Regions from separate parts of the Rahnella sp. BIGb0236 genome, predicted to be linked through region 1. Evidence: predicted binding sites of a transcription regulator. Region 1 holds the regulator's gene; the other holds the start of a gene.
The links. Region 1 encodes PurR, which represses purine synthesis genes. Its sites were predicted from a motif close to CANGCAAACGTTTGCNTG; they were not measured.
Positions count from the first base shown of each region.

Region 1 (11,547 bases):
CACAAGCATTGAGGTAGTAAGTAAACATGCGGTGGAAACGATCCCCATATTTTTCTGCCAGTTCCGGCCAGTATTTCTGGAAACGTTCATGCCACGCCATCAGCGTACGATCATAATCCGCACCAATGTTGTGCCAGTCTTCCATTACGAACAATGATTCACTGGTTTGCGCAATTTGCTGAACAGACGGCAGACAACCGTTCGGGAAGATGTATTTATCAATCCACGGGTCGACGTTCAGATCTGTTTTATTAGAACCGATGGTGTGCAGCAGGAAAATGCCGTCAAGTTTGATATTGCGTTTGGCGACATTAAAGTAGGTCTGATAATTTTTCGGACCCACATGTTCGAACATCCCGACAGAGACAATGCGGTCAAACTGATCGTTGAGGTCACGGTAATCCTGCAACAGGATGGTGACATCCAGACCTTCGCAGCGTTTCTGGGCGAGTTTTTGTTGTTCAGCGGAAATCGTAACACCCACGACGCTCACGCCATAATGCCGGGCAGCATACTCGGATAATCCACCCCAGCCGCAACCGATGTCCAGCAAGCGCAGGCCCGGTTTTAATTGCAGCTTATCGCAGATCATTTTGAGTTTTGCTTCCTGCGCTTCTTCAAGCGTAGTGGCATCCTTCCAGTAACCACAGGAATATTGCATATAAGGATCGAGCATCAGGCTGAATAAATCATTGCCCAGATCATAATGCTCTTTGCCGACAATCCATGCCCGTTTGCGTGATTGCAAATTGGTCAGGCGTGCCGCCGCGATACGCAAGGTATCTTTAAAATGGTGGGGGAGTTTATTTTCCAAACCGGCACGAAGAACGCGCTGAAAAAAGATATCCAGACGATCGCATTCCCACCAACCGTCCATATAACTTTCGCCGAGGCCCAGAGAACCTTCCTGTAAAACACGCTTAAAGAAGTCAGTGTTTTTTACTTTAAGGTCGAAAGGACGATTACCATTTACCTGAATATCTGCCATCGCCAGCATTTCACTGGCGATGCGGTACCACTGATTGTCCTGAATGCTTTGGTCTTCTATACACGATGAACTCATAGCTTCTCCATCACTTTCTCTTCTGACTTATTAACCTGCCGGGAAAAGCAAAGGCTATTTTTGCAGGTCTTTATGAGAACAGACGACTCAGCGCCTCGTCCAATATCCGACACCAACAGAGGAAATTAGAAGAACACCTGCGCGCCGGGGGCGTGCAGGGAAATCGTCCTTGAAAAACGCACTATAAAAAATAGTGTGACGCTGTCCGCGCGTCGGGCTTAAGTATGTAATAAAAGTTTTGTAAAAATGCTATTTTATTGGGTTTTGTTGAGTATAGGCTCGCAGGCAGGCATTCTCAATAGTTAATCGTCGCAAATGAAAATGTCCGTTAAGTGATTGTTACTTAAGGTCATTATCACCCTTAATTCACCTGCCCGCGCTGAGCTTCCTGCCCGGATTTCTGTTTCACATCCTGAGTGCTTTCTGGTCGCAGTGACAGCCACCGGCCCAAAACCACCAACAATAGTGTAGACAGCATGATTGTGACTGTCGCCATTAATGGTTGCACAATAAATGCGGAAACCAGCAGACTGGCGAGGAAACACAGCCCCAGTTGCAGGGTATTCTGCAACGCCGCCGCTTTCCCTGTATTAGCAGGAAATGGCATTAAGGCATTTGCGACAACAATTGGATAGATTGCACCATTCACCAGAGCCATTAAACAGAACGGGATCAACAGGCTGATCAGTCCGGCATGGGTGAACATCCCGATACAGAACAGGCTCACCATACTCACCGCATAACCCGCCAGTAACCACGGCAAAATCCGGTTTCCGTCCAGCTTACTGATCAGAACGCGACAGCCGAAACCGCCCAGCAGGAACGCGATGGTCTGCGGAACATAACTCAGGCCAATGGCACCAGGGGAATAGCCCATGTCGCTTAAAATAAACGGTGAACCGGTCAGCCACGCGAAGAAACCAGCGGAACAGGCGGAGTAAATCATGACGTTACCGCTGTAAACCCGTGATTTAAGCAAGGTGCCAAAGCCCGCTTTATCGGCTTTGGCCTGTGGCGCAGGTTTGTTTTCGCGCAATGTCAGCGTGGTGATCAACAGAACAACAGCCACGACGGTCAGCAGGGCAAAGATCGCTTCCCAGTCAAAATGATTCAGCACCCATGCGCCGAGCAACGGGGCGAGGGCTGGGGAGAGCGCCACCAGCGGCATAATGCTGGCGAAGGTTTTTTTAGCCACATCCGCCGGGAAACGGTCAACGACGATGGCCTGCCAGGTGACGGCTGCCGCACAAACGCCCATTGCCTGCAGGAACCGCAAGGCCAGCAGGGCGCGCACGTTTTCAACCCACAACACACCCAGACAACCCACTGCAAACAGTGTCAGGCCAATGAGCAATACCGGTTTACGGCCGATGCGATCGGACAGCGGCCCCCACAACAACTGGCCGATGGCAAAGCCGCCGAGAAAAATACTCAGGCTGGCGCTGATCATGCCCGGACTGGTTGTCAGACTGGTTTGCATGGCGCTGAAGGCAGGAAGGTACATGTCGGTGGCTAAAAAGCCGAGCATGCTCAGTCCCGCGAGATAGAGCATAAATCCAAAGGAGGGTTTCATTATTGTCTCGTTAATGTCGTGATTGCAGGTGATTTGACGCAGATTACGTACCGGAGGCGGAGTTTAACGCTTTGATAACAGCGTTGTGAAACGCTAATATTTGCACTCTGCTATCAAAAAAGTTGAAGGCTAAAATATGTGGTCAGAATACGCTCTTGATGTGGTGGATGCGGTGGCAAGAACGGGCAGCTTTAGTGCCGCGGCGCAGGATTTACACCGCGTGCCTTCTGCCATCAGCTACACCGTCCGGCAGCTTGAACAATGGCTGGCAGTGCCGTTATTTGAACGCCGTCATCGTGACGTGGTGCTGACGCCTGCGGGCAAGGTTTTTGTCGATGAAGCCCGCATTCTGACAAAAAAAATGATAGCCACCCGTCGCCAGTGTCAGCAGGTCGCTAACGGCTGGCGCGGCGAACTACGCGTGGCGGTAGACCGGATTGTTAAACCCGCGCGGACGCGAAGGCTGGTACTCGATTTTTACCGCCATTTTCCCGATACGGAACTGATCATCCACTCGGAAGTGTTTAACGGTGTCTGGGATGCGCTGGTGGACGGAAGGGCGGATGTGGCTATCGGTGCCACGAGAGCCATACCGGTGGGTGGCCGGTTTAATTTTCGCGACATGGGATTCATGGACTGGCACTGCGTGGTCAGCCCCCAACATCCGCTGGCGCAGTTGTCCGGTTCGCTCAGGGATGACCAGCTGCGGCCTTATCCGGCGCTCTGTCTGGAAGACACCTCCCGCACATTGCCCAAACGCGATACCTGGACGCTCGACAACCAGCGACGTCTGGTGGTGCCTGACTGGACCTGTGCGCTGGAATGCCTGACAGAAGGATTATGTGTCGGCATGATGCCGGTTCATCGCGTCATCCCGTGGATAGAACAGAATAAATTGCAGGTGCTGACACTGGAAAATCGTTTCCCCGACAGCCCGTGTTGTCTGACGTGGGACCAGAGCAATCCGTCGCCGTCACTGGCGTGGTTACTGGACTATATGGGCGATACAGAAACGATGAATGAGGAATGGTTGCGGGATTAGCAAAAAAAAACGCCTGCACAGGCAGGCGTAGTTACACAATTAACGGCGGTAGTCGCGATACGGACCGTCGGCCACGGAACGGCGTTCAACCAGTTTCGGATGCACTTCGATGGTCTGCGATTCTTCGCGCTTACTGACAATTCTGTCCAGCAACATGGTAAAAGCCATTTCGCCCAGACGCTCTTTAGGCTGATGAACCGTGGTCAGCGCCGGTGAGAAATAGCGGGCATTACGCACATTGTCATAGCCGATCACAGAGATATCCTGCGGAACCCGCAGGCCAAGCTCATCGGCAGCACAAATGGCGCCCATCGCCATCACGTCACCGCCACAGAACACCGCAGTAGGGCGGCTTTTCTGCATCAGGATTTTATGCATCGCCTGATAGCCGGATTCCGGTTCAAAATCGCCCTGAACGACCCATTCATCACGCAGAGGAATATTGGCTTCGGTCAGTGCCTTCACAAAACCCTGGAAACGACCGCCGCCGGTATTACGCGCCAGTTGCCCCGGGATCACACCAATATCACGATGACCGCGTTCAATCAGATAACGACCGGCCATGTAGCCGCCCTCGAAAGCATTATCAATAATGCTGTCGGTGAAGTTTTTGCGCGCCTCGCCCCAGTCCATGACGACCATCGGGATTGAGCGGTACTCCTCCAGCATATTAAGCAGTTCGTCGGGATATTCCGCGCACATCACCAGCAAGCCATCGACGCGTTTTTGCGCCAGCATCTGCAGGTAAGCCTGTTGTTTCTCCAGATTGTTGTGCGAGTTACACAAAATCAGCGTGTAGCCTTTGGAGAAGCAGCTGTTTTCGACGGCTTCAATCACTTCGGCGAAATAGGGCGCTTCACTGGAGGTGGCCAGCAGACCGATCGTTTTGGTGTTATTAACCTTCAGGCTGCGCGCCACGGCGCTTGGCGAATAGTGTAAGTCCTTGATGGCAAGGAGAACCGCAGCTTTAGTTTCTTCGGCGACGAAACGTGTTTTATTGATGACGTGCGACACGGTTGTAGTGGAAACGCCAGCGCGCTTTGCGACATCTTTAATCGTTGCCATGTAAACAATGACTCCTGAACTCACGTGTTTCAGCACGTTAGCATTATGTTAATCGTTTGCTTGCGTGGATTTAACTGCTGACTTCTAAAAGGGCAGTGAAATCGTTGGGTGGATTCTTCAGAATGAGGCGTGAAATGCTCTCGGGTGAAATCGACCGGCACACAGGCGTGGTAACCGACAATTTTCTCTTATAATGCAGGAAAGTGGAAGCAAAATTCTCATGACAGCATTGTCATTCAGCACAAGATTTTAAATGTGAATTATGAGAAAATGCGTTGGCACACATTTAGTGTGGCTTAAAAAATGCCACAACTTGATCCGAAAGGGGGTTTGATGGACAGCAACCTGAAATTATCGTTGATCACCACGGTATGCGCTTTGCTTATGATTATCGCTTTCAGCTTTACTGCGGTAATGAACTGATTTTATAAGCGATCCGCAATAAAAAAGGGCGATCCCGGTAACAGGTATCGCCCTTTTCAATGTGATGCAGTCACCTTATCCGCCGACATTCTTCCCTGCAGAAACTCTTCGTTAAATGCTATTCATTGGCTGATTAGCGAAACTTCAGACTTAACGAATTGTTTATTATCGGATCGTTTTCGGGGTCATTACCCGACGTGCGCCCACATAGTGATCTTGCCAGTAATCATCGCCCAGTGAGGTGATTTTAATGTCTTCACCGGTTCTTGGCGACTGGATGAATTTGCCATTACCGACATAAACACCCACATGGTCTGCTGCGCCGCGATTATTAATTCTGAAAAACACCAGATCGCCGCTTTCCAGTTCACCGCGTTTGACCGGTGCCGCATCGCGCAGATGGTACATTTCATTCGCTGTGCGTGGCATCTTAATGCGAATCAAATCTTTGTAGGCATAATAGACTAAGCCACTGCAATCAAAACCGGTGTTGGGAGAGGTGCCGCCCCAGCGATACGGTTTGCCGACCTGGTGCATCAGCTTGGTCATCGCCGTTTGCTGTGCGTGCTGATAACGTTTTTTGTGTGTCGCGCTCAGCGTAATCGGTTTGCTGTCTTCTTCGCGGAGCTTCTTGCCCTTGCGGTGGCGGCCATAAGCGTCTTTCTTACTGACCTTTGCGCTACTGTTCTTTGCCAGTGCGCGGGTTTTGGTTTGTTTCTCGGTCTTGCTCTCGGCCCGCGTGGTCCTGAGGGTCTTTTCTTTTTTACTCTCAGCCCGGGTCGTTTTTACGCTTTTATCAGAAGTGGCCTTTCGTTTAACCAGTTCAGTACTTTTTACTTTCTTCTTCGAATTCTTGTCCTGTGTTTTTTGTTCTGTTACCGGCGCGATTTTTGATTTTTTATTGGTTTTGGCGGCGGCGGTCTTTCGCTTTCGGCGTTCTTCAGGGGCGGCCTGATTAACATGGCTCTTTCGCTGATCGGCAGAGACGCGCGTCTGTGGCGATGCATGGGCGATATTGAGGAAAAGCTGGGTAAAGAGCAGCACAAAAAGCGTGAACAGTAAGCGCATAGCTTCGTTACCATGAGTGGTAGGGTTAAACATCAGGGTTGTCAGAGTATTGCCTAAAAGAACCCGACAAAAAAGCACGAATTGACTCGATTCTAGATCATATTGTGAGAAAAAGTTAATAGCTTTTTTTATGTCGAAATAACCGCCATTTTTAGTCAATAAAATAACCATTTTTCATCAGGTTAATATTTGAGTTAAAGAATGGGATTTTGCAAATCTGACATTATCGTTGAACGCCAAAAATGTTATTCTCGATGAATCTTTAAATATGTGAACCTGAACCCAGGCGCCGAAAATTGTTTAATAAAATGCCAGTATTGAGAAAGACCCCACAAAAAATGGCGTTTTTATCTGGTGGCAGCCATCGTTACAATAGAAGGCATTGTGTTTGCGCACCGTCTTTGTGTGCTGCGCGTGAAGAGTAATGACCGTGACAGCCTGTACCGGCTTGAGGAAGCAAGAAATGACCACTCCAACGATTGAAAAGATTCAGAAGCAAGTTTCTGAAAACCCGATTCTGCTGTACATGAAAGGTTCTCCAAAACTGCCAAGCTGCGGTTTCTCCGCCCAGGCCGTTCAGGCGCTTTCCGCTTGTGGCGAACGTTTCGCTTACGTTGATATCCTGCAGAACCCGGATATCCGCGCTGAGATGCCTAAGTTTGCTAACTGGCCAACCTTCCCGCAGTTGTGGGTTGATGGTGAACTGGTTGGCGGTTGTGACATCGTGGTTGAGATGTTCCAGCGCGGCGAACTGCAACAGCTGATCAAAGAAACGGCTGAGAAATACAAATCTTCTGAAGAGTAATGTCTGAGAAGAGCCGGTCTTGTGGCTGGCGAATAAAAAGAGCGACATCATGTCGCTCTTTTTTTGTCTGCTATCCGCACTCAATCCGCTATTGCTGATTTTCTTCCGGTGCCGTTTCGGCTTCGTCTGCGGTCATCGCCAGCGGCCAGCCGCCCAGGCGTTTCCAGCGGTTTACCAGCTCACAAAACAGTTCTGCGGTGCGTTCGGTGTCATATAACGCGGAATGCGCCTGACTGCTGTCAAACACCATTCCCGCGCTGATACAGGCTTTCGCCAGAACCGTTTGCCCCAGCACCAGACCGCTCAAGGCGGCGGTATCGAATGTCGCGAAAGGGTGGAACGGATTGCGTTTCAGCCCGGCACGTTCCGCTGCTGCCATCAGGAAACTGTGATCGAAATTGGCATTATGCGCCACGATAATGGCACGGTTGCAGTTTTGCTCTTTCATGCCCTTACGGATGACTTTGAAAATCTCGTGCAGGGCGTCATATTCGCTGACTGCCCCGCGCAGCGGGTTCGTCGGATCGATACCATTGAATGCCAGTGCTTCCGGCACCAGAATTGACCCCTCGAAAGGTTCAACATGGAAATGTACGGTCTCATCGCTTTGCAGCCAGCCGTCCTCATCCATCTTCAGGGTGATCGCCGCTATTTCCAGCAACGCATCGGTTTGGGCATTAAATCCGGCAGTTTCTACATCAATAACCACCGGATAAAAACCACGGAAACGGCCTCTCAGGGCGTTAATGTCACTATTCTCGGCCATTAGTTTCTTATCTTCATCGAATTCAGCGCGCATTATGACAAATTTTGCCGCCGCTTGCAGGGGTGTGGCAAAAATCGGGCAATAAAAAAGGGCGCGGTAGCGCCCCTTGCAGCATTCAGGGTGAATTAATTGCCCAGACCCTGACCGGCATGTTTGGATTCAATCAGTTCGATTTTGTAACCGTCCGGATCTTCAACAAACGCAATAATGGTCGAGCCGCCTTTCACCGGGCCGGCTTCGCGGGTGACTTTGCCACCTGCATTGCGGATGTCGTCACACGTTTGTGCCACGTTATCCACGCCGAGCGCGATATGACCGTAAGCGGTGCCGATATCGTAGCTGTCGACGCCCCAGTTATAGGTCAGTTCGATCACCGCGCCTTCGCTTTCTTCGGTATAGCCGACAAAGGCCAGGGAATATTTATATTCGGTGTTCTCGCTGGTGCGCAGCAGGCGCATGCCTAACACATCGGTATAGAAACTGATAGCGCGTTGCAGATCGCCAACACGAAGCATGGTATGGAGTAAACGCATAGGTTCCTCTTTATTTGCAGGATGAGAATTATCGGGTCAAGCCTAACCGATAGCTGCCGTTTTGTCTGTATTACGCCAACCGGTTGTTGAATGACTGACCAAAAAAAGCAGCAGCCGGAGGGTACTCAGCTGCTGCAAACAAGGGTGCATTAATTTTTATTGATTACAGTGTCGGATAGTCTGTGTAGCCCTGAGCACCGCCGCCGTAGAAGGTTTCCGGTTTCGGCTCGTTAAGCGGCGCATGGGATTTCAGGCGTTCAACCAGATCCGGGTTGGCGATATAACTGCGGCCAAAGGCCACGGCATCGATGTAACCTTTTTCGATCAGCTCTTCGCCTTTTTCGGCGGTGTAAGCGCCTGCGCCGACAATCACGCCCTGATAATGCGCACGGATCACCGCACGGAATTCTGCGGTATAAGGTTTGCCGCCTGCCCAGTCTGGTTCTGAAATGTGCAGATAGGCCAGTTTGCGTTTGTTCAGTTCGTCGAGCAGATAAATCGCCGCCTGTTCCTGGTCTTCGCCGTTGTCCAGCCCGTTGAATGGCCCCATCGGAGAAATACGGATCCCCACACGGTCTGCGCCGATGGCGTCAATGGCGGCATCCACCACTTCCAGCGTCAGGCGGGTACGGTTTTCAATGCTGCCGCCGTACTGATCTTCGCGCAGGTTAGAGGCCGGAGACATAAACTGGTGCAGCAGGTAACCGTGCGCGGCATGCAGTTCGATGTAATCGAAACCGGCTTCGGCGGAGCAGGCTGCCGCGTGACGGAAATCATTCACGATGCCCGGAATTTCGCTCAGTTCCAGCGCGCGTGGCGTCGGACAATCGACACGAATGGCGTGGCCCTGTTCGTCGCGCAGGCTGGTACGGGTATTCGGATTCACAGCTGAGGGTGCAACCGGCGTCTGGTTGTCCGGCTGTACGCTGTTGTGCGAAATACGACCGGTGTGCCACAGCTGAACGGCAATGCGACCGTCTTTCTGATGCACACCGGCGACGATTTTTTTCCATGCCGCGACTTGCTCAGGCGTATGCAGGCCAGGCGCACCGGCGTAACCTTTCGCCTGGAAGGACACCTGTGTGGCTTCGGTAATGATCAGCCCGGAACTGTGGCGCTGGGCATAGTATTCCCCCATCAGCGGCGTAGGGATATCACCTGGTTCGATGCTACGCAGACGGGTCAGCGGCGCCATAAAAACGCGGTTAGGCAGGGTGTTTTTGCCAACAACGATTGGCGTGAAAAGCTTACTCATTTCAGTCACTCCGAAGTTAATGGATTGATCCGCATACGGTTAATAAAAAGGTTTCCGGTGATGCGATCAGGTCGTTATTCCCCCTTTTTACCGTATCAACAGCCCCGGTGACTACGCGCACAGTGCCTTTTCACAAATCACCTTGCGGGATAGCCGGAAAACGTCTTGAATGAAAGTTCACCGTTATTGGCGGAGGGCGTGTGGCCCAGCAACTTGAGTTTTTTGAAATCCCCAGTCCGTGCCGTGGCATTTGTCAGGCTGACGAGCGCGGTTATTGCCGTGGTTGCCTGCGCAGCCGTGAGGAACGTTTCGGCTGGATGAAAATGACCGACGCGGAAAAACGCCATGTGCTGCGCTTATGCCAGCAGCGTTTACTGCGCCAGCAGCGGGCCGGAAAACAACCGGATGAGCCTCTGCCGGAGCAACCGGAACTGTTTTGAGTGCGTACCTCTCACTTCTTTGTATTTCCCCCGCCGGCATCAATACAGCGTTCATCCGGTTGTGTATTCTGTCGGATGAATTTACGAAAAATATAAAGGAATCAAAATGGAAGCTCGTACCACGATTTCTCCGCAAGGCCCGAATTTCTCTAAACTGATTTGCGGTTACTGGCGCCTGATGGAATGGAATATGACGCCGCAACAGGTGCTGGCGTTTATGGAACAGCACATTGAGCTGGGTATCACCACGGCTGACCATGCCGATATCTATGGCGATTATCAGTGCGAGGCGGCGTTTGGTGAGGCATTACGTCTTAAACCGGCGTTGCGCGAGAAAATGCAACTGGTCAGCAAATGTGGCATCGCAACCAAAGCGGATCCGGACAATAAAATCGGGCATTACATTACTGATAAAGACTATATCGTGGCGCGTGCCGAGAAATCGCTGAGCAATCTGCAGACGGATTATCTGGATCTTCTGCTGATCCACCGTCCTGATCCGCTGATGGATGCCGATGAAGTGGCAGAGGCGTTCACGCAGTTACACAAAAGCGGCAAAGTGAAGCATTTCGGCGTGTCCAACTTCACGCCAGCGCAGTTCAGCCTGTTACAGTCGCGCCTGCCTTTTTCGCTGGTGACCAATCAGGTGGAGATATCGCCAATCCATCAGCCCGCCATTCTGGACGGCACGCTGGATCTTTGCCAGCAACTGCGTATCAGGCCGATGGCCTGGTCTTGTCTGGGAGGCGGTCGTCTGTTCAGCGAGGCGGAGTTCCAGCCACTGCGCGATGAACTTCAGGCCGTTGCGCAGGAAATTGGCGCAGACACCATCGAGCAGGTGGTCTACGCCTGGGTGATGCGTCTGCCATCGCAGCCGTTGCCGATTATCGGTTCCGGCAAAATTGAGCGCGTGCAATCCGCCTGGCAGTCATTGTCCCTGAATATGACCCGTCAGCAATGGTTCCGCATCCGTAAAGCGGCGATCGGTTACGACGTTCCGTAATGTCTTACGCGGGTTTTGTGGTGCTGACCACCGGACCCGCCGGGCCATCGTCTGTTGAGATGGCCTGCTGCAACTGAGAAAGCGAGCAGTATAAACGCCAGATCACACCGGCCAGTTCACGCGCCGCCGGTTCAGGATGATGAGTCAGTGAATTGCTCATCCGCAACAGTTCGATCAGCGTGGCGTCCAGATTTTCATGGCTGACGCCGCGCTCCGTCATCACGCCTTTCAGGCAATGAATACAGACGTCACGCACCGCAGAAAGCGGGTCAGAGCGGGTTTCCCATTCACGTAATTGCCAGACGATGTGGCTGCAATTGAGCAGCACCACACCCCAGCGCAACAACCAGGTACGCGAGATCTGATCCTTACTCTGATTGAGCTGATTCATCCGGTGATAAATCAGCGACTCAAACTGGAAATGGCTCAGCGACGGTTTGCGGCTCAGCTGATCCATAAAATCACGGCGCAGGGCGCGGATAATGCGGCGGCTTTTACGTTTATCAGAACT
Region 1 is NZ_SOAO01000008.1:160,950-172,496, reverse strand. Features, by position in the region: gene cfa (cyclopropane fatty acyl phospholipid synthase) at 1-1,063, opposite strand, end outside; gene punC (purine nucleoside transporter PunC) at 1,425-2,636, opposite strand; gene punR (DNA-binding transcriptional activator PunR) at 2,773-3,678, shown strand; gene purR (HTH-type transcriptional repressor PurR) at 3,718-4,743, opposite strand; gene EDF78_RS17105 (C40 family peptidase) at 5,332-6,234, opposite strand; gene EDF78_RS25985 (hypothetical protein) at 6,589-6,717, shown strand; gene EDF78_RS17100 (Grx4 family monothiol glutaredoxin) at 6,698-7,039, shown strand; gene rnt (ribonuclease T) at 7,128-7,838, opposite strand; gene gloA (lactoylglutathione lyase) at 7,931-8,338, opposite strand; gene EDF78_RS17085 (alkene reductase) at 8,502-9,593, opposite strand; gene EDF78_RS17080 (DUF1289 domain-containing protein) at 9,794-10,033, shown strand; gene EDF78_RS17075 (aldo/keto reductase family oxidoreductase) at 10,140-11,036, shown strand; gene EDF78_RS17070 (FUSC family protein) at 11,041-11,547, opposite strand, start outside.

Region 2 (6,455 bases), on a different contig from region 1:
ATCAGCAGATTGAAAATTACCGCGCTTACCGGCTGCCCGGCGTGCAGTTTCCGCTGGTCATGCGCGGAACGCTGGCCGAATTACGGCTGCAACAGGTGCAGTACATTGCCTCGCCGCAGGGTACGCCGCGTGACGGTCACCGGGTCGAAATCCTGCAGGCGGTAGCCACTTTTAAAGAGGCTGAAAACGCATACCAGAAACTGAACAGTGGCGGCAGTAAATCGGATCTGTTTAAACAAATCGTCCGTAATTTTGAACAGTTTTCGCTGGCGAACGATCAGGTGATCGCGGCGGTGGAACGCAACGATATCGCGCAGGCCACGCAAATCAGCGGCGATAACTCGCGCAAGTACCGTACGCAACTGATGGCGGATCTGGCGACACTGGTCAAAAACGAACTGACAAACAGCGAACAGGCCGCCGCCGGGGCGCGCAGCAGCTATCACACGGGCAGCGCGATGTTCTTAGTGCTGGTGGGTGTGGCCTTTGTACTTTCACTGGCGATGGCGCTGCTGCTGGCGCGCAATCTGGTGAAACAGCTGGGCGGTGAACCGGCCTATGCCGCCTCTATCATGCGCGAAATTGCCGCCGGTAATCTGGCGGCAAAAATCACCCTGAAACCGGGTGATGACGGCAGTTTGCTGGCCTCCCTCAACGGGATGAATCAGCAACTGAATAAAACCATTCATCAGATTATGCAAGGCAGCGAATCCATCAGTCATGCCGCCAGTGAAATTGAACAGGGCAACGTGGATTTATCACAGCGCACTGAAGAACAGGCGGCCTCGCTGGTGCAGACCAGTTCCAACATGCAGAACCTGACCACCACCGTCAGCCAGAATGCGGATAACGCGCGACAGGCCAGCCACCTGGCGCTGGAAACCTCGAAAACGGCGTCTCAGGGCGGGGCGATCGTGACGGGAATGCAGGCGCATATGCGCGATGTGTCCGGCAGTTCGAATGAAATCATTAATATTATCAGCGTGATTGAAGGTATTGCCTTCCAGACCAACCTGCTGGCGCTGAATGCCGCCGTCGAAGCGGCCCGAGCCGGTACGCAGGGCAAGGGCTTTGCGGTAGTGGCGAGTGAAGTGCGGGTGCTGGCGCAAAAAAGCGGACAGGCGGCGAAAGAGATTAAAGACCTGATCCAGGGCACCGTCAGCAAAATTGCCGAAGGATCTCAGCAGGCCGATCGCGCCAGTAAAGCCATGAACGAGATTGTCAGTTCGGTGAATAAGGTGGCGGGAATTGTCAGCGAAATTTCGACGGCAAGCTCGGAGCAGCACACCGGTATTCATGAAGTGGGGATTGCAGTCGATCAGATGGACCGGGTGACGCAACAGAACGCCGCGCTGGTCGAACAGGCGGCGGCCGCGGCGCAATCCCTGACGGAGCAAAGTGTCGAATTGCGCAACGCCGTGCGTTTCTTCCGCACGGCGGCCGTCTGAGCAGGGCGCGTCAGACTTTTTGCGTAATGGTGATCTGCGGTTCCCAGTCTGAATCGGGATGCTGGGCAATCTGTTGTGGCGTCATCGGACGTCCCAGCAGATAGCCCTGCAAGGTGTCGCAGCCCAGCTGGGTCAGGAAATCCTGCTGCTGGGTGGTTTCCACCCCTTCGGCCACCACTTTCAGGTTGAGGGTCTGGCCGAGGGCAATGATCGCCGACACGATGCTGGCGTCTTCACTGCCGGCAATCAGATCGTTAATGAAGGCACCGTCGATTTTCAGCTCGCTGGCGGGCAGACGTTTCAGATACAGCAGGCTGGAATAGCCGGTACCGAAATCATCAATCGAGGCTTTAACGCCGTATTGCGTCAGACGCTCCAGAATTTCCACGCTCACATCGGGATTGCGCATCGCGGTGGTTTCGGTCACTTCCAGCGTCAGCATTTCAGGCGGGATCTGATGGCGCTCAATGGTATCAATCACCATTTCCACCAGATTGGTCTGCTCAAACTGCAACGTGGATAAATTCACCGCCACCGTCCATTGCGTATGCCCCTGCAGATGCCATTCGCGCAACTGGCGGCAGGCTTCGTTCAGCACCCATTCACCGATGGGAATAATCAGACCGGTTTTTTCCGCCAGCGGCAGGAACACATCCGGGCTGAGGGTTTTGCCGTCGCGCTCCCAGCGTAACAGCGCCTCGAAACCGCTGACCGGCCCGTAAGGCGCGATAAATTTTGGCTGATAGTGCAGACGCAATTCGTGGTGTTCCAGCGCCAGACGCAAATCATTGAGCATCTGCAACTGGTTCTGCGCATTGGCGTTCATCGACGGCTGGAAGAAACTGTGTCCGTTACGGCCTGAATTCTTGGTGTGGTACATCGCGGCGTCGGCATTGAGCATCAGCTCGCGCTCATTCTCGCCATCGCCCGGATACACCGCAATGCCCACGCTGGCGGACACCAGCAGTTCGTAGCGGGACACATAGAACGGACGCGCAATCAGATGCACCAGTTTATCGGCCAGCTGCGACGCGTCGGTCGGCTCGGTGATCTCAACCAGCAGCACAAATTCATCGCCCCCCAGTCGCGCCAGTGTATCCGTCGCACGCAGCTGAGATTTCAGGCGCTCGGTAACGGAAATCAGCAGCTGATCACCGATGTGATGGCCGAAAGCATCGTTCACGGCTTTAAATCCGTCGAGATCGAGGAACAACACCGCAAACTGTGATTCGCCGCGAGAGGCTTTCTGAAACGCCTGACTGAGACGGTCTTCCAGCAACAGACGGTTCGGCAACCGGGTGAGATTGTCATGCAGCGCCAGTTGCGTCAGCTCGCGGTTGGCCTGCGCCAGTGACGATGCCAGAATCGACGTGCGGGCCTGCATACGGCCATCCAGAATGGAAATGATCAGCGTGATCGCCAGAATGGCCAGCGTGACCACAATCACCAGCAACGCCAGCCAGTTATTGTCCACGCCGCTGAATGCCGCCATGCTGTGGCTGTCCATCGGAAATTCGGCGGCGGCCATACCGATGTAATGCATGCCGACAATGGCCGTGCCCATCACCACTGCGGCGCTGATGCGCAACAGGCGCACGTTAGGCGACTGCTGACGTAAATGGAATGCCATCCACAGCGCCGCACCGGAGGCGACAATCGCCACCGCCACCGATAACGCGACCCAGCGGTAATCGTAAACAATCGGCGGCATCATCAGCATCGCCGACATACCGGTGTAATGCATCGCGGCAATGCCACCGCCCATCAGCAAGGCCCCCGCCAGTAACCGTCTGACCGGTAATTCCTGCAGACACACCAGCCACAGCGCAAAGGCTGACGAAATGATGGCGATAAACATGGAAAGCAGGGTAATGACCGGGTCGTAACCCATTGGCATCGCAGAATTAAAGGCCAGCATGCCGATAAAATGCATCGACCAGATACCGATACCCATTGCAATGGCGCCACCAATTAACCAAAGTCGGGAAGCCCTTCCCTCCGTGGTGGCAACCCGGCCAGCCATATCAAGTGCGGTATAAGAGGCAAGCATTGCAACAATGAACGAAAACATAACGAGCACATTGTTGTAATTACTGGAAAACATGTGAGGCTCCACAAACATAGAGTCGAAAGCGACGGGCTGATTTTTTATCCGGCGATAATGGCATTAAGAGTTATTAAAGGCGAATGAAGTTACGATTATTTTTTTCATGTAATTAAGATTAATCCGTAAGTGATTTTAATCAAATAAAAAGATTCTGGCGCAAATAAACCCGATAAATAGCAGGGTTTTTAATGTATTTGTGATACGGGTTTTGAAAGCGTTGTCTATAGTTAACAAATAATTAAATCAAACGGGGCAGAATACCTTTATGTTAACAGTGCATCATTTGGATAATTCACGATCACAGCGAATCTTATGGATGCTCGAAGAGCTGGGCGTCCCTTATGAAATCCAGCGTTATCAGCGGGATAAAAAATCCATGCTGGCGCCGGAATCGCTGAAAAAAGTCCATCCGCTGGGCAAATCACCGGTGCTGGAGGACAGCGGCATGATCCTCGCGGAATCCGGTGCCATCATTGAATACCTGCAGGAAGTGTACGATGAGGCGGGCACGCTGAAACCGGCCGCTTTTGCCGAACGTCAGCAATACCGTTACTGGATGCATTATGCGGAAGGTTCGCTGATGCCGTTGCTGGTGATGAAGCTGATTTTCAGCCGTCTGGGCAAACCGCCGATGCCGTGGCTGATCCGTCCGGTCGCCGGCGCGATCGGGCAGGGCGTACAGAAAAACTATCTGGATAAGCAGATTTATACCCACATGGATTATCTGGAACAGCATCTGACCACGCATCCTTATTTCGCCGGTTATCAGTTCAGCGCGGCAGATATTCAGATGAGTTTCCCGATAGAAGCGATCAATGCCCGCGCCGGTTTGGGAAAATATCCGCGACTCAATGCCTGGCTGGCGAATATAACGGCGCGTCCGGCCTATCAGAAGGCGCTGGAAAGTGGCGGGCCGTTTACTATCTTGCGTTAATCCCATTCTGCATTTTTATATTTCGACACGTTCATGGCGGGCAGTTTTTTATGCAATGAACGTGTCGAAAAAATAAACCTTAATAAATCTCCTGTTATTTTTTCTTTCCTGTCTTTTTTGCCTTTTGCGTCTCACTTTTCTTCAACGGGTAAATTTCCACCACAACCGCGTTTTTATTGACCGGACAACGGTAAATTGTCGGCGAACGGAGTTGAAATGGGAGTACCAAAGGCCGGATAATCGTTTGCGTTAATTTTTGTCCCGCCACACGCGATGCGAGTTAAACGTTTGCCTTGCCGTTCTGACGCTGTTTTCGGCGATGTCAGGCGACAAATATGGAAGTGAACGTGCAGAAACGGTTTCATAATGACCACGCCGGCTAATCAGTAAAGACATTCAGAGGATTTTCCATGTCGAGTCAACAACCTCAGGCGGGCCGCGCAATTGCGCCAAAAGGCCCGCTTGATGCTTTTTTCAAAATCAGTGCGCGTGGCAGTAATGTCCGTCAGGAAGTGATCGCCGGTTTAACCACGTTTCTGGCGATGGTGTATTCGGTCATTGTGGTGCCCTCAATGCTCGGCAAAGCGGGCTTCTCGCCAACGGCGGTGTTTGTCGCGACCTGTCTGGTCGCCGGTTTTGGCTCCCTGCTGATGGGGCTGTGGGCGAATCTGCCTCTGGCGATCGGTTGCGCCATTTCTCTGACGGCCTTTACCGCGTTTAGTCTGGTACTCGGCCAGCATATCAGCGTGCCTGTCGCGCTCGGCGCGGTGTTCCTGATGGGGGTGTTGTTCACCATTATCTCGGTGACCGGTATCCGTTCGTGGATTTTGCGCAACCTGCCAGCAGGCGTTGCGCACGGTACCGGCATCGGTATCGGCCTGTTCCTGCTGCTGATTGCCGCCAACGGCGTCGGTCTGGTGGTGAAAAACCCGCTGGATGGCTTACCGGTAGCCCTCGGCGCCTTCACCTCTTTCCCGGTAGTGATGACGTTGCTCGGTCTGGCCGTGATTTTTGGTCTGGAGAAACTGCGCGTGCCGGGCGGCATTCTGCTGGTGATTATCGCCATTTCCATTATCGGTCTGATTTTCGATCCGACAGTGAAATATCAGGGTTTATTCGCGATGCCTTCTCTGGCGGGCGCGGACGGTAAATCCGTGATTTTCGATCTCGACATCATGGGCGCGCTGAAAGCCGCCGTATTGCCAAGCGTGCTGGCACTGGTGATGACTGCGGTCTTTGATGCCACCGGTACCATCCGTGCGGTCGCCGGGCAGGCGAACTTACTGGATGAGAACGGCCAGATCATCAGCGGCGGTAAAGCCCTGACCGCTGACTCCGTGAGCAGCATTTTCGCGTCTCTGGTCGGTGCATCGCCCGCTGCGGTGTACATCGAGTCCGCCGCCGGTACAGCGGCGGGCGGCAAAACCGGCCTGACCGCAACCGTGGTCGGCGTGCTGTTCCTGCTGATGCTGTTCCTGTCTCCGCTGTCGTATCTGGTTCCGGCTTACGCGACCGCACCTGCGCTGATGTACGTCGGCCTGCTGATGCTCAGCAACGTTACCAAACTGGATTTCAGCGATTTCGTGGATGCGATGTCAGGGTTACTGTGCGCGGTATTTATCGTGCTGACCTGTAATATCGTCACCGGCATCATGCTCGGTTTCAGCGCGCTGGTAATTGGCCGCATCTTCTCCGGCGAATGGCGCAAACTTAACCTCGGGACGGTGATTATCGCCGTCGCGCTGGTGGTGTTTTATGCGGGCGGATGGGCGATCTGATGCCAACTGCCTTTCTCCCTCCCCTGCGAAGGGGAGGGTTGGGGTGGGGTATTAATGACGAATCAGCAGGTTGAAGTGTGCTTTGGCATGAGTTTTGTCATTAAAACCCCCTCCCGCCTCCCCCTTCGCAGGGGGAGGAGCACGAAAAAGCCTTCATTCCGGCTCCTGAGACGGGTAAGGAGCAAACC
Region 2 is NZ_SOAO01000010.1:95,786-102,240, reverse strand. Features, by position in the region: gene EDF78_RS18655 (methyl-accepting chemotaxis protein) at 1-1,448, shown strand, start outside; gene EDF78_RS18650 (bifunctional diguanylate cyclase/phosphodiesterase) at 1,459-3,552, opposite strand; gene EDF78_RS18645 (glutathione S-transferase) at 3,821-4,489, shown strand; gene EDF78_RS18640 (NCS2 family permease) at 4,900-6,267, shown strand.
Region 2: EDF78_RS18640 (NCS2 family permease) is a predicted target of PurR. The motif match lies at 4,767-4,784, and genes of this name have one in related genera.